Regions from separate parts of the Alkalibacterium sp. m-11 genome, predicted to be linked through region 1. Evidence: riboswitches for the same ligand, from Rfam matches in the RefSeq annotation. Region 1 holds a riboswitch; the other holds the start of a gene.
What was found. A riboswitch is a leader RNA that binds a small molecule or an ion and turns the genes downstream of it on or off. The one in region 1 is predicted to bind FMN.

Region 1 (7,706 bases):
TGTAGATAATTTCGTCGAGTTATCTATGCTGAAAGAACTGACTGAGAACAAGAAAAAGCAGATGGACGTACTCATCCGGGTCACACCGGGCGTGGCTGCTCACACCCATGATTACATTACCACCGGACAGGAAGACTCTAAATTCGGGTTTGACTTGTCTTCGGATCAGGCCGAACAGGCAATCAGAGAGCTTCGGGATTCCCCTTATTTGACCGTTATCGGTCTGCATGCTCATATAGGCTCACAGATCTTTGAAGTAGACGGGTATCAGGCAGTTATTGCAAAACTGATGGCCAAAGCAAAAGAATGGGAAAATAAATATGATTTTACTCTCTCGGTATTAAATACCGGAGGGGGATTCGGTATCCGTTACACCCAGGAAGATGCGCCGCTGCCACTATCCACTTATGCTAATGCAATCATGGCAGCTGTCAGAGATCAGTCACAGAAGCTGGAAATGGACCTGCCTGAGATCTGGATCGAACCGGGTAGAAGTATTGTCGGAGAAGCGGGGACATCTTTATATACGATCGGTACTGAGAAATCAATTCCTGGTATTAGAAAGTACATCTCTGTAGACGGAGGCATGGCTGATAATATTCGTCCTGCTTTATACCAGGCAAAATACACGGGAGTTCTAGCCAATAAAGTGAATGGTGAAAAAACAGAAGAAGTATCTGTCGCAGGTAAAGCTTGTGAAAGCGGAGATATGCTTATCTGGGATCTTTCCATTACAAAACCCGCTCAGGATGATATACTGGCTGTATTCAGTACTGGTGCGTACGGCTATTCAATGGCCAGTAACTACAACCGGTTACCGAGACCAGCAGTCGTCTTCGTCGAAGAAGGCAGACATGCGCTGGCAGTTAAACGAGAAACTTATACTGATTTTCTTAACCTGGAAGTTAGCACACAACAGTTTGAGGGATAGGAGGGCGAAAGATGCTCATTAAATATAAATCAGACTACCAGAAAATAACGATGGGACTGCTTTCCTATGTACCTGATCTAAAAGATACTACTCGACTCACAAATGAGATGCAGTGGTACGAACAGGAAGAAAACAGACAGCTTTACCTATGGAAAAGTCAGGAAACCGGTGATCTTTCAGGAGTGATCGGTATTGAAGATGAAGAGGAAATTGTTCTTCTCAGACACATTGCAATCAATCCGTCTTATCGAGAAGAAGGCATGGCGTTTCGAATGCTGACAGCTCTGTCAAGGATCTGTTCACCTAAGAAGATTGTCGGCACACTGGAAACTGCTCCACTCGTGACAAAGTGGAAAAAAGAAGCCGATAGAGATGAGTAAAGCAGGGACAGCATATGAGTGAAAAATGGAAAGTCAATCTTGATGTCTTTGAAGGGCCTCTGGATTTACTGCTGCATCTCATAAATAAATATGAGATCGATATTTATGATATACCGATAAAAGAAATAACCGATCAGTACTTGAATTATCTCCACGCAATGCAGATGCTGCAGCTCGACATTGCTGGAGACTATTTAGTAATGGCTGCCACCCTGATGTCGATCAAGAGTCAGCTTCTCCTTCCTCGTAATGATGAGTGGGAAGAAGAAGGCGAACTGTTCGATGTTGAAGAAGACTCTATTGAAAAGCTGCAAGAGCGCCTTCTTGAATATCGCAGAATTAAGTACGCCTCTTCACAACTGTCTGAACGTAGGGATGACAGGGAGCAGTATTATTTAAAAGATCATTCAGATCTTACACATTTTCAGCAGTCCATTCCGTTGAGCCCCAATGAACTGTCACTGGGCGACCTTGTGGGTGTCTTTGGTGAAATGATCAGAAAAAAACAGTGGATGGAGCCTGGGCCGACCACTATTGATCTTGAAGAAATTACGATCAGTGATAAGATAGAATGGCTTGAGAAAAAGTTATCGGAGAACAGACAGAAAATATTATTCATAGACCTGTTCACCGTGCCGACAAAAAAGGAATTCGTCGTCACTTTCTTAGCTGTTCTTGAAATGATAAAAGAAAACAGATTGTTTATTGAACAGAAAGAGTGTTTCGGAGAAATATATCTTAGTTCAGCAGTGGGTCAATGAAAGGAAGCGACAGGCGATGAATGAATTAGGTACATTAGAGGCATTGCTGTTTGTGGCAGGTGAACAAGGAGTTACGTTAAATGAACTGGCTCAGCTAACAAAATCGACGATGGACCATACAAAGGTCTGTCTGACTAAGCTGAAAGAGAAATATGAAGGCGATGATACAAGCGGACTGACCCTTCTCGAAACAGCAGATAGTTTCAAGCTTGCAACAAAAAAAGTATACTCACCAGCAATTCAAGTATATGCTCAGTCGCCATTGAGCAAGAAACTGAGTAAAGCCTCTGTTGAGACATTAGCGGTAATTGCTTATAAGCAGCCGATCACACGAATGGAAATCGAAGAAATTAGAGGAGTTCAGCTGTCGTCCAGTCTTCAGAAATTGAAGCTCCGTGATCTTATTCAGGAAATTGGAAGACTTGATGCTCCCGGTAAACCTGTACTTTACGGTACGACTGACTATTTTCTCGATTATTTCGGCTTGAACGATTTAACAGAATTACCTGAACTAGAACTGGAAGAAGAATTGACTAATCAGAGTTTATTTGAAGAGTCAGCTGATTTTTAGTTATAGTCTGATACTAGAGATGGAGGAGAAACGTTTATGGAACGTTTACAGAAAGTCATGGCTCACGCAGGTGTAGCTTCTAGAAGAGCGTCTGAAAAGATGATAAAAGAGGGCAGAGTCAAGGTGAATGGTGCAGTAGTGAAAGAAATGGGGATTAATGTAAAAAAGACTGATCTGATTGAAGTGGACAGTGTCCCTATTGTACAGGAACAGAAGTACTATTTTCTTTTAAATAAGCCTAGGGGTGTAATCTCGAGCGCAGATGATCCTAAAGGAAGAAAAACAGTTGTTGATCTGCTTTCCGGGGTTGAACAGCGCATCTATCCTGTAGGTCGTCTGGATTATGATACAACTGGTGTGATTATCTTGACCAATGATGGTGAATTGACAAATCAGTTGACTCACCCTAAATTTGGCGTGGAAAAAACATATATTGCTAAAGTCACTGGTCTGATCGATAAAAAACCTGTAATCAGACTAGAAAAAGGCGTAGTGATCGATGGTTACAAGACACGACCGGCTAAAGCGCGAATTATTGATGTGGATTCTAAAAAAAATACTAGTCTTGTGGAACTGACGATTCATGAGGGGAAAAACCATCAGGTTAAAAAGATGCTTAAAAGTGTCGGCTTTCCAGTCGAGAAACTGAATCGTGATAAATACGGCTTCCTGACTGCTGAAGGGCTTCAATCAGGTGAATGGAGAGAACTTAAACAGTTCGAGGTCAATAAACTCAAGCAGCTTGTCGAAGAGTCCTAACCCACCGGATCACAGGCGAAATGATTGGAAGTATCATTGTTCTTCATTTATAATGATAGACAAGAGATCAACAGCGATCGATAAGTGAACGAACCCACTATTATTTAGAGGAGTGTCTTAAAGTGACCGAAGAGACTAGTCAAGGGAATGCTAAAAAGTTATTAGTTGTAGATGATGAAGATAGAATCAGACGTTTACTGAAAATGTATCTTGAAAAAGCTGATTACGATATTGATGAAGCTGAAAACGGCAGGATTGCTCTGGACCTCGCACTGGAAAATGAATATGACCTGATTCTGCTCGATGTCATGATGCCTGAGATGGACGGGATTCAGGTAGCTGAAGAAATCCGAAAAGAAAAAGAGACACCTATCATGATGCTTACGGCAAAAGGGGAAGAGCTAAACCGGATACAAGGGTTTGAAGTAGGAGCAGACGATTATATCGTTAAACCTTTCAGTCCAAGAGAAATCGTTTTACGTGTAGCAGCGATCATTAAGCGGACAAAATCAAGCGCAGGTGGAACAGATGCTGCAGGAGATGTTTCAGATACCCTCAAGCTTCCTCATCTTGAAATCGACAACGATTCCCGACGTGTTACTGCGGACGGGAAAACTGTCAATCTGACTCCGAAGGAATATGATTTGCTTCATTACCTCATGTCAGCACCTGATCAGATTTTTGGCAGAGAGCAGCTTTTAAGAGAAGTGTGGAAATATGAATTTTTCGGGGACTTGAGAACAGTTGATACCCATGTTAAACGTTTGAGAGAAAAGCTCAAAAAAGAATCTGATGTGGCAGCGAAAATGATCGAGACAGTCTGGGGACTAGGATATAAGCTGAATTCTTATCCTCATGAAGAAGAGGAGTAGACAGCATGAAAATCAATGTAGTTGCAATCAGAATATGGCTTATCACCTTTGGTATCACTCTATTTTCTTTTATTGCTACTACAGTGTTTTACGGTGTATTTTATTCCCAGCAGATTAAAGAAAACTTCATGAATGACTTTGAAGAAATTATTATAAATGTGGAACGCTTAGCTATTGCGGATCCACATTTTTTAATAGATAACATTGAGTCTATTAATAATCTCCATTCGAGTATTCATTTCGCTCTGGCTTCTGAAACGTTCGATTCTCCAGATGGTGAAGCATGGGTCTACTCTTTCCCAGCGGATGTCCTTGATACAATGGAAAATAAACCGGATATCATCCAGAACTTTCAGCCCCAGGAGGAACATGTGAATATACGCTCAGATCAGGATAATGAAGTGAGTTATAACATTCCTTTTGTGTTTCGTATCCAGCCGACATCTACAGAAGAAGAGGAACTCATCCTATACTCGTATGCGGATCTATTTTTTCTTATCTCAATTGAGAGACAGATGACCTGGGTCATTACTGGTTTGACTATCCTTCACCTGCTTATTGCAGCTTATTATTACATGTATCTCAAAAAAAATGTGTCCGAACCAATAAATGCGATGACGAATATAGCATTTGACTTTGCAAGAGACGATTTTAGTCATCAGCTTCCGATTTCTGGGCGAGATGATTTGTCTGAACTGGCTATGGCAATGAATAAAATGGGTCATTCACTTGAAACGAACAGGACAGTGGTTAAGCAGGAAAAAGAACTGCTTGCTCATATATTGGAAAACATCGAAACAGGTATTCTTTATTATGATTCAGAACTGACCCTCCTGCTGTCCAACCCGGTCGGGGACTTATTTCTTACCCAATATCAAATCGAAAAATCTGCATTTTCACATGATGAAGAGTTTATCGATCTGGGGGACCAGCTGCGGGAAGTGGTTACACATAAGAAAATCAGAGAGTTTTCAATCGAAATGGAAGAATCTTATCACGATGTAACGATTCTCCCTCTAGTAGATGATTTTACTGAAGACTTAAGAGGTATTCTTGTTTCAACTAATGATCAGACGAAGAAACATCGACTTGATAAAATGAGAGTCGACTTTATTAATAATATCTCTCATGAATTGAGAACCCCTCTGGTCATGGTTCAGGGTTACAGTGAAGCGATACTCGACGACGTTGCGGAAAGCACTGAAGAGAAAAAAGAGATGGCGGCGATCATTCGTGATGAATCACAGAGAATGAACCGTATGGTAAATGAGATGCTTGATTTGTCACGTATGGAAGCAGGTTATATCGAGCTTCAGAAAACTGATGTGAACCTTAACAGTTACTTGAGAAGCCTGCTTTTCCGTTTTGATAAAATGGCGAATGAATCCGAAGTCTCGCTTCAGCTTGACATGCCTAAAGAAGACGTTCATCTCGTCATGGATAAAGATAAGATGGATCAGGTGTTTGTCAATTTAATAAATAATGCGATCAGACACACAAGTATGACTGATAAGTCTGAAAAAGTCGTGACGCTACAGCTATACAATGAGCAGGACTTGAACGAAGTAGTTATGGTCGTGAAAGATACTGGGACTGGAATACCGGAAGAAGATGTTCCGTATATCTTCGACCGATTCTTCAAAGCAGATAAATCCCGAAATAATTACTCATTCAATGCAAATGGTACAGGCATTGGACTGTCATTAGTTAAGAACATCGTAGAAGCACATGAAGGGTATATAGAAGTCGAATCAACATTAGGAAAAGGGGCGTCGTTCCTTATTCATCTTCCGATCGAAACTGGGGAAAGTGAATAATGTCAATAGTTTTAGTGTCCTGTGTAATGTTGAGCAAGAGCGCTTGACTTCATCGATTATACTCAGTATAATAATATCAGAAATAAATATAACGATTCATCTTCAGGGGCAGGGTGTAAATCCCGACCGGTGGTAAAGTCCACGAGCGATCAGTGATTGCTGAACTGGTGTAATTCCAGTACCGACAGTATAGTCTGGATAAAGAAGATGGAGCTTTCTGACTGAAAATAAATTCTGTCTTTTTGCTCTGTTAGTGACCTGAGGTGGGGAACTGGCAGAGTTTTTTGTCTTTCCTGCTTCAAGTATCAGACAAGCAGAGGGCCAGAACACTCTCATCATTAAGTTCACCCTAAGCAGGATGGATCCTTTCAGGAGGATTTATTATGACAAATAACAAAACAAAACGACTGGTAGGCATTGCTATGCTGGCATCCCTTGCATGGGTCATATCCATGATTTCATTCCCAATACTGCCCGGATCACCATTCCTGAAAATAGATTTCAGTGATCTTGCGGTGCTCTTCGGAATGTATGTCTACGGACCACTGGCTGGTGTTGCTATTGCATTCATTCGCTCACTCCTGTCGTACGCTCAAAAGGGCGGAGAAATGGGATTTCCGATTGGAGATACAGCAGCTTTTATTGCAACATTATCTTATACACTTCCGCTGTACTTGATTATCGCAAAAAAAGGAACTGCCTTGAAATTTAAACTTCTTGCTGGCGGTGCTGCTAGTGTTTCTTTGACTGCAACTATGGCTTTAGCAAACTGGCTGTTTATTGCACCTGCCTATATGGCAGTAATGGGTCTCAGTGTCGGACCAATGAGAACTTATCTGCTGTTTGCTATTGTGCCTTTCAATATGATTAAAGGTCCTATAGTAGCAGTACTGTTCTTTATTGCCTTTTCGAAACTCAAACCTTGGCTTGATAAGACTAGAAAGAAAATTAATCGTAAGAAGCAGACACAGGTTACTGTATCTCAATCTTAAGAAGACACATTAAGTATCGTTGTATATGAACACTTCAGTCTGCAGAAATTTGTATGGATTATGACAGGGTCACTCCTGTAATGCTTCTGTTCAAGTCTCTGCAGGCTTTTTACATGTTCAGTTCACAGGCGACGTTTCCTTCTGCAAAATTACATGACATAATAAAGAACTTAAATTATTTGCTTGTATAGTGTATTGTAGAGGTGGAGAAACTAATATGAATACAGTGGGTGACGTATGACACAAAGGTTTGAATTGAACTACATCAATTACTTGTTTTCTCAGGAAACAGCTGTTTCAATCAGACAGCTGGAATTGATCGCAGAAGGAAAGCGGACGCCTTCCACCCTATTTACTGCTGAGAAGAATCAGCTCCAATCTCTTTTTCTTTCTCCATTGTCACTATCTACAGCACAATGGACAGACAGGATGTATAAACTGTCAGCTCTGGGCTGGCTCTCAGAAAAAGAAGGACGATACCAGGCGACTACCAAAGGTCAGCAGGCTAAACAAGCATTCATTTCAGAGTATACAATGCTGGACTGCAGGCTGGATATGTCCAGTGCGCTGACACGTAAAGAATTCTGGCATTCGTTCATATTTGTCAGCCAGATCTTATCTGA
Region 2 (7,706 bases), on a different contig from region 1:
TATTCTTTCTCTGGCTATCATTGTCGGGTTCGGAATCGGGCTATTTTCTGATTTTCCAGAGTATATATTCGGAAGTGTTGAAGCTTTTGTAGCGGGCGCGATGACACTGAATGTCATCAAGCATGAGCTTCCGTCTGAAAGAGAAGGAAATCTAGAAGGCTTTCTGACGGGGGTAATTTCAGCCGGTTTCCTGTTTATATTCATATAAAAAAGTGATGCGGCCGTCTGAAAGAGACCGAGCATCACTTCGTTTATTATAAATAGTTTCTAAGTTCACCTATATCGGAGATGAGCAAATCTGCTCCTTCGAGTTCCTTATGTTTTCCGAAGCCATAGGTGCATCCTATAGCGTAGACTCCTTCAAGTTCAGCCGTTTCGATATCCTGGAATCGGTCGCCTATTACAACAATATCTCCTTCAAAGTCCTGTTTCAGCAGTTTAACGATCTCTTTCTTTGATTTCCTGAAGTTGAACTGTTCCGTACAGTACAGTCTCTTAAAGTAGCCTTTCAGTCTAAACTGTTCGGCATGCATCTCCATGTAACTGATTGAGCAGTTACTTAAGAAGATCAGAGTATATCCCTGATCTTTGAGATACTGCAGAGTGTCAACAGCGCCTGCATACCATCTAGCTTCATTCCTCTGAATCATTTCAAGCATCGTTTTACCGATAAGTCCAGATGCATCCTGACGAAAACTAGGATCGAGGTCGGGCATGAACAGCTCCCACATTTCCTGCTTGCTGTAGCCCAGCCACTGGGTAATTTCTTCATCTGACCAGTTTTTTTCTTCTGCTTTGTTATTCTTCACAAGATAATTGTATGCGCGTTTAAACGCGGGGATGTATATTTTACTGCTGTCATGAAGCGTACCGTCATAATCAAAAATGATTGTTCTGACGTGACTCAATTCATTCTTCATTTCAATTTTTTCATAAGGTTGGCCATTTCGATTGCTCCAACGGCTACTTCTCCACCCTTGTTACCAGCTTTTGTTCCGGCACGTTCAATAGCCTGTTCGATTGTATCGACTGTCAGCACGCCGAACATGACAGGTACACCTGTAGTGTCTGATGCTGAAGCCACTCCCTTGGATACTTCTCCACAGACATGGTCGTAGTGAGAGGTAGCTCCTCTGATCACTGCACCAAGAGTAACCACTGCATCATACTTTCCGGATGCCGCCATTGTTTTAGCTACTAATGGGATTTCATATGCTCCAGGTACCCAGGCAACGTCGATATCCGACTCTTCCATTCCGTGTCTGACTAATGCATCTACAGCCCCATCAAGCAGTCTTGACCCGATAAAGTCATTGAAGCGTCCCACGACGATTCCAATTTTTAAATCCTGTGCAATTAACTGTCCTTCAATCTTATTCATAATTCTGTTCCTCCAAATTCATTTTTTAATATTCTAAATAGTGTCCCATTTTTTCTTTTTTCGTGCGCAGATACTCCTTGTCTTCATCGAAGAGCGTCATCTGTATCGGTACCCGCTTTTCGACTTTCAGCCCGTACTGATCCAGACTTGATATCTTGAGGGGGTTGTTGGTCATCAGATTAAGTCTGCTGACACCAAGATCATCAAATATCTGCTTGCATTCGTAGTACTCCCTGGCATCTATCGGGAAGCCGAGCAGAACATTGGCCTGAATGGTATCGTGCCCCTGATCCTGCAGCGCATACGCTTTGATCTTGTTGACCAGTCCGATCCCGCGGCCTTCCTGTCTCATGTATAGAAGCACGCCTCTGCCTTCTTCTGCAATTTTTTCCATGGCAGAATCGAGCTGCTGACCGCAGTCACATTTTTTAGATCCGAACACATCCCCAGTCAGACATTCCGAATGGATGCGACAGAGAACAGGTTCCCCATCTGATACATCTCCTTTGACAAGCGCGACATGATGTTCACCGGTAAATTTATGTTCATACGCATAAATATCGAATTCACCGAACTTTGTTGGCAGCTTGGCTTTTGATTCCCGAAAAATAACCTGTTCATTGGCTTTCCGGTATTCGATCAGTTCACTTATCGTTGCCATTTTCATATCGTGTTCTTCTGCAAAAGCCACAAGATCATCACGTCTAGCCATGCTCCCGTCATCGTTCATGATTTCACAGCATAAACCGACCGGTTTCAGACCGGCGAGTCTCATCAGATCTACAGTGGCTTCCGTATGGCCATTTCTTGCCAGCACACCTCCGTCAACCGCTTCAAGTGGAAACATATGTCCCGGACGCTTGAAGTCTTCAGGACGGCTGTCTTCATCCACCGTTTTCATAGCTGTCAGCGAACGTTCGCCGGCTGATATTCCTGTAGTGGTATCTACATGATCGATGGATACTGTAAAGGCTGTCGTGTGATCATCCGTATTGTATAGACTCATTTGAGACAGACCCAGCTTCTTCGTATACTCCTTAGTCATAGGAATACAGATCAGTCCTCTGGCATACTTGGCCATAAAGTTGACATTTTCAGCAGTCGCGAATTCTGCTGCACAGACGATGTCTCCCTCGTTTTCCCTGTCTTCATCATCTACGATAATGACGTTTTTCCCTTGTTTCAGATCTTCCAGTAATTCTTCAACTTTATTGAACATGCCCTCACTCCTGTTTCTTTCTATCTATACAAACCCATTAGTCTGCAAAAAGTCTTGACTTAGCTTTAACTTTGTCTCGCTCTTTGGAGCCAGGCCCATTAGCTTTTCTACATATTTTCCGATCATGTCACATTCGAGATTGACCTTGTCGCCGATTGAATGGCTCAGCAATGTGGTTTGCTCAGACGTATGCGGGATGATCGATACTTGAAAGTCATTATCTGATACAGCTGCGACCGTCAGACTGATGCCGTCGATTGCTATGGATCCCTTTTCGATAATGTATTTCAGCAGGTTCTTGGAGGCATTGACTGTGACCCAGACCGCATTATCGTCTTTTCTGAAATGAGTAATGACTCCTGTTCCGTCGATGTGTCCGCTGACCATATGGCCACCTAGTCTGGTCTGAAGCGTCAGCGCTCGCTCAAGATTGATACGGCTACCGGAAGTCAGTGTTCCCAAAGTCGTTCTATCCAAGGTTTCTGACATGACATCAGCTGTGAAAAACGTTTTATCGAAAGTAGTGATCGTCAGGCACACCCCATTAGTCAATATGCTGTCTCCTATGGCTGCATCTTCCAGAACCTTCTCTGCTTTAATGGTCAATTCGCTTGATTTAGCACCTTTTTTAATGCTTTTGATTTCTCCTATTTCTTCAACAATTCCTGTAAACATTTAATTTTCACTCCTATCTATATAAGCTTCAATATGCAAATCATCTTCAATTCTGGTTATTTCAACAGATTTCAGTTTATAAGCATCGGACATCTGTTGGACCCCGTGTCCAATGACTGGAGATATCGCTTCTGCTCCACCAAGGAGTTTAGGTGCAATATAAACAGACAGTTTGTGCACGATTCCAGCTTTCAACGCAGCTGCATTGAGCGTTCCTCCCCCTTCAAGCAGAAGGCTGTCTACGCCGTATTCCCCGATGATCCGCATGGCTTCTTCCAAATCGACATGTCCGTCAGATTCTCCAACAATTTTTACCGTCACGCCTCTACTTTCAAGCGCCTCTTTTTTTGCCGAAGGTGCCTGTTCGGTCGTCAGTATCAATGTCTTTGCTTTATCCTGCTCAGTCAGGACTCTTGCGTCCATAGGGATTTTCAATTGACTGTCCATAATAATACGCACTGGCTGAGGCAGTCCATCAACCCGACAGGTCAATCGGGGGTCATCTTTCAGGACCGTTCCTATTCCAACCATTATTCCGCTGAGATGCCCTCTTAAATGATGCGCATGATTTCTTGATGCATCAGACGAGATCCATTTCGACTCCCCGGTTTCTGTAGCTATTTTTCCATCCAGTGTCATTGCGTATTTCATTACGACAAAGGGACTTCTAGTAGTAATAAAATAGTTGAACACTTCGTTCAACTTTCTGCTTTCTTCTTCAAGAACGCCTGTCACCACTTCAATTCCTGCATTTCTTATACGCTCAATGCCGTTTCCAGAAACGACCGGGTTCGGATCAAGTGCGGCTACAACTACTCTCTTCAGCTTTTTGTCGATAATCAGATCCGAACATGGCGGCGTGCGGCCATAATGAGAACACGGTTCAAGCGTGACATATATCGTTGCCCCTTCTACTGGTTCATTCGCAGAGTTGATCGCATTGACTTCTGCATGCGGTTCTCCAGCTTGATGATGATACCCTTCTCCTATGATTCGCCCGTCTTTCACTATGACAGCCCCTACCATAGGATTAGGAGACGTGTGACCCTTCGCTTGCGCTGCTAAATATAATGCCCTTTTCATATAGGTTTCGTCCGTTGTCACTTTTTCACCTCATTAAAAAAGCCCCGAATCAATTAAGATTCAGGGCTTGAAGAATTTTGACCAGTTATGCACATAACAGAACAAGAGAGTACGCCAGTCAGACTGGCAGCTGGACCTATATAAAGAAAAACCCTGGAATAAACTATTCCAGGGTTTGAAAGGTCATCTCAATCTGCACTTTGAAAAGGCCTAGTTGTCCTCTTGAAAGTCCAATTGTGCATATACGTGTCTTCTTTCATCCAGACTATACTGTCGGCTTCGGAATCTAACCGAATCTGCCTTGCGGCTCGTGGGCTTTACCACCGGTAGGGACTTACACCCTGCCCTGAAGACTATTTACTTGTTAAATAAATCATATATGGAAAATATAACTGTGTCAACTATGAATATTTATTATCTGCATTTTTAACCAGAACAGCTACTCCCATGCCTCCGCCGATGCATAATGACGCCAGACCGTATGTCAGTCCACGCTGCTTCATCAGATGGACAAGTGTGACCAGAATCCGGTTACCACTGGCACCAACTGGATGACCAAGCGCAACAGCTCCTCCATTTAGGTTTGTCCGCTCAAGCATATAGTCTTTGTCTACTCCAAATTCATCCGATATTTCTTTTATAACACCCAGACTCTGACTGGCGAATGCTTCATTCAACTCGAATACATCGATGTCCTCAAAACTTATTTCCGCACGCTTGACTGCCTGCTTGATAGCTGGAGTTGGTCCTAGACCCATAACTGAAGGATCGACGCCTCCCTGACCTATCCCGACGATTTCAACGAGGGGAGTCAGATTATTTTCAGTCAGGTAGTCTTCCCCAACGATCAGAGTTGCGCTGGCCCCGTCATTGATTCCGGAGGCATTTCCGGCTGTAACGGACCCGTCTTTTTTGAAAGCCGGTCTTAGGCTGTTCAGTTTTTCTTCTGTCGTATTACGATTGGGGTATTCGTCCGTGTCGACAATAACCGTTTCTCTACGGACTTTAGTCTCCACTGGAATGATTTCATTATTGAAGGCCCCATTGTCTATCGCTTCGATCGCTCTCTTTTGAGACGTGTAGGCAAAGTGATCCTGATCTTCTCGAGTCAGGTTGTATCGTTCAACGATATTCTCAGCGGTCACTCCCATATGATAGCCTTCAAAAGCATCTGTCAAAGCATCATCTAGCATGTGGTCTCCCACTTTATAACCGCCCATTTTCTGACCACTACGGGTGCTGCCTGGAATTAGGTAGGGTGCCTGACTCATTGATTCTGTGCCCCCTGCAATGATCGCTTGATATTCACCGGCTTTAATTCCCAGATAAGCGTTCATTACCGATTTTAATCCACTTCCGCAGACCATATTCAATGAATACGCTGGAACGTCAACTTGAATTCCTGCCTTGATTGCTGCCTGACGAGTGACACCTTGTCCCTGTCCAGCCGGCAGTACATTTCCCAGAACAACTTCATCGATGTCTTTCTGATTGATTTTGCTCTGTTCCAGCACACCTTTTATTGCGTAACTGCCTAAATCAGCGGCAGACACATCTTTAAGTGCGCCTAAAAATGATCCAATGGGTGTTCGTTTTGCTCCTGCGATGTAAACTTTACTCATTCCATTCTCCCTTTCGTCAGCTGCTTTGATTCTTTCTAGTCATAGTATTGACCACGAGCTGGAACAAGTAAAGTCATATGCAGTAATTTTAGAACAATCTTAAACTCTTTATTTTTTATTCGTCAACTGGTATAACCGCACCATCCCAAGTATCCAGAATGAATTCCTGAGTTTCTTCTGCTCTAAGCACTTCAACCAAACGGGCAATCAGTTCGCTGTCTTCGTCTTCTGAACGTACTGCAATGATATTGGCATACGGCGACGAACTGCTTTCCAAAGCGATTGCTTCTTCAACTGGACTGATGTCTTGATCCACTGCAAAGTTTGAGTTGATGAAGAACACATCTCCTTCATCCTGAGCGTACAATGTCGTCATTAGCGCTGCATCGTATTCATATTCGAACTGAAGGTTTCGTTCATTTTCTACAATATCATCGAACGATGCGTCAATCAGATCGATCGAGTCGTCTACTGTGATCAGCCCGGCATCCTGAAGAATACCCAGAATACGTCCGTGATCGGCAACACTGCTGCTGGCAAGAATCGTTGCCCCTTCAGGCAGATCTTCCAGGCTGTCGTGACGGTTTGAGTATGCACCTAGAGGTTCGATATGAATCCCACCTGCATTGGCGAAGTCATAGTCGTTTTCTTCCACTTGTGTTTCAAAATACGGCACGTGCTGGAAGTAGTTGGCATCGATATCCCCATCAGAAAGAGCCAGATTCGGTATAATGTAGTCATTATACGTTTCGATCTCCAGTTCAATGCCTTCTTCTGCCAGTGTCGGCTGAATGAATTCCAGGATTTCTGCGTGAGGCACATTGGTCGCCCCGACTCTTAGTACCTGAGACTCTTCAATTGTCTCTTCTGTTGTTTCATTTCCATTGCCTTCTGCCGGATCCGGGCTGTCTCCAGCTGTATCGCCATTTCCATTCCCGCATGCTGCCAGTAAGAATGCACTGCTCAATAAACCTAGTCTGATTGCTTTTTTCATAATATATTTCTCCCCTATTCTCTATTTTTTATCTTTTATCAATATAAGAAACCCAACGGTCCCCTATAAATTGGATAACAAAAACAATGAGTAAAATTACTAATGTGGACACTAGTGTGACGGTTGCCCTACCTCGCTGGAAGCCTTCCAGATAAGCCAGATTCCCTAAGCCACCTGCTCCGATCACCCCAGCCATCGCCGTGTAGCCGACGAGACTGATCGCCGTAACTGTTATGCCGGCAATGATGGAAGGCAGGCTTTCCGGAATATACACTTTCATGATGAGTTCAAATTTAGACGCACCCATCGCTTCCGCTGCTTCGATCACGCCTTTATCCACTTCTCTGAGTCCCGTTTCTACCAGCCGTGCATAGAACGGTGCAGCTGATAAAATAAGGGCAGGAAGTCCTGCAGTCGGTCCTGTAATGCTGCCGACGATCACCCGTGTAAAAGGAATCAGCAGAACGATCAGGATAATAAACGGAATCGACCGGAAAATGTTGACCATGACTGATACTGACTTGTATAAGGCTACTGACCAGATCGTCTGGTTGTCTCTCGTTTCATATAGAATAAGACCAAGTATAAGTCCGAGAACGAAGACGGCAATGACTGACAAGGCGCTCATATAAATCGTTTGCTTTGTTGCTGTCCATAATCTGTCCCATGAAACAGTTTCAAAATTGGTATATTCTGTCAAGATACCTGCTATTGTCAATTGATTTAACATTT

Region 2: linked by a shared signal. The riboswitch ahead of ribD (bifunctional diaminohydroxyphosphoribosylaminopyrimidine deaminase/5-amino-6-(5-phosphoribosylamino)uracil reductase RibD) and the one ahead of ACYQ2O_RS00055 (ECF transporter S component) in region 1 are both predicted to bind FMN.

Annotation. Positions count from the first base shown of each region.
Region 1 is NZ_BAAGIR010000001.1:11,585-19,290, reverse strand. It holds gene lysA (diaminopimelate decarboxylase) at 1-931, shown strand, start outside; gene ACYQ2O_RS00085 (GNAT family N-acetyltransferase) at 943-1,311, shown strand; gene ACYQ2O_RS00080 (segregation/condensation protein A) at 1,326-2,072, shown strand; gene scpB (SMC-Scp complex subunit ScpB) at 2,089-2,643, shown strand; gene ACYQ2O_RS00070 (pseudouridine synthase) at 2,680-3,402, shown strand; gene ACYQ2O_RS00065 (response regulator transcription factor) at 3,525-4,274, shown strand; gene ACYQ2O_RS00060 (sensor histidine kinase) at 4,280-6,091, shown strand; FMN riboswitch at 6,186-6,304, shown strand; gene ACYQ2O_RS00055 (ECF transporter S component) at 6,475-7,083, shown strand; gene ACYQ2O_RS00050 (helix-turn-helix domain-containing protein) at 7,321-7,706, shown strand, end outside.
Region 2 is NZ_BAAGIR010000038.1:7,635-15,340, reverse strand. It holds gene ACYQ2O_RS05785 (hypothetical protein) at 1-208, shown strand, start outside; gene ACYQ2O_RS05780 (HAD family hydrolase) at 255-920, opposite strand; gene ribH (6,7-dimethyl-8-ribityllumazine synthase) at 917-1,381, opposite strand; gene ACYQ2O_RS05770 (bifunctional 3,4-dihydroxy-2-butanone-4-phosphate synthase/GTP cyclohydrolase II) at 1,407-2,600, opposite strand; gene ACYQ2O_RS05765 (riboflavin synthase) at 2,625-3,275, opposite strand; gene ribD (bifunctional diaminohydroxyphosphoribosylaminopyrimidine deaminase/5-amino-6-(5-phosphoribosylamino)uracil reductase RibD) at 3,276-4,379, opposite strand; FMN riboswitch at 4,603-4,716, opposite strand; gene ACYQ2O_RS05755 (acetyl-CoA C-acetyltransferase) at 4,760-5,980, opposite strand; gene ACYQ2O_RS05750 (MetQ/NlpA family ABC transporter substrate-binding protein) at 6,096-6,974, opposite strand; gene ACYQ2O_RS05745 (methionine ABC transporter permease) at 7,003-7,704, opposite strand.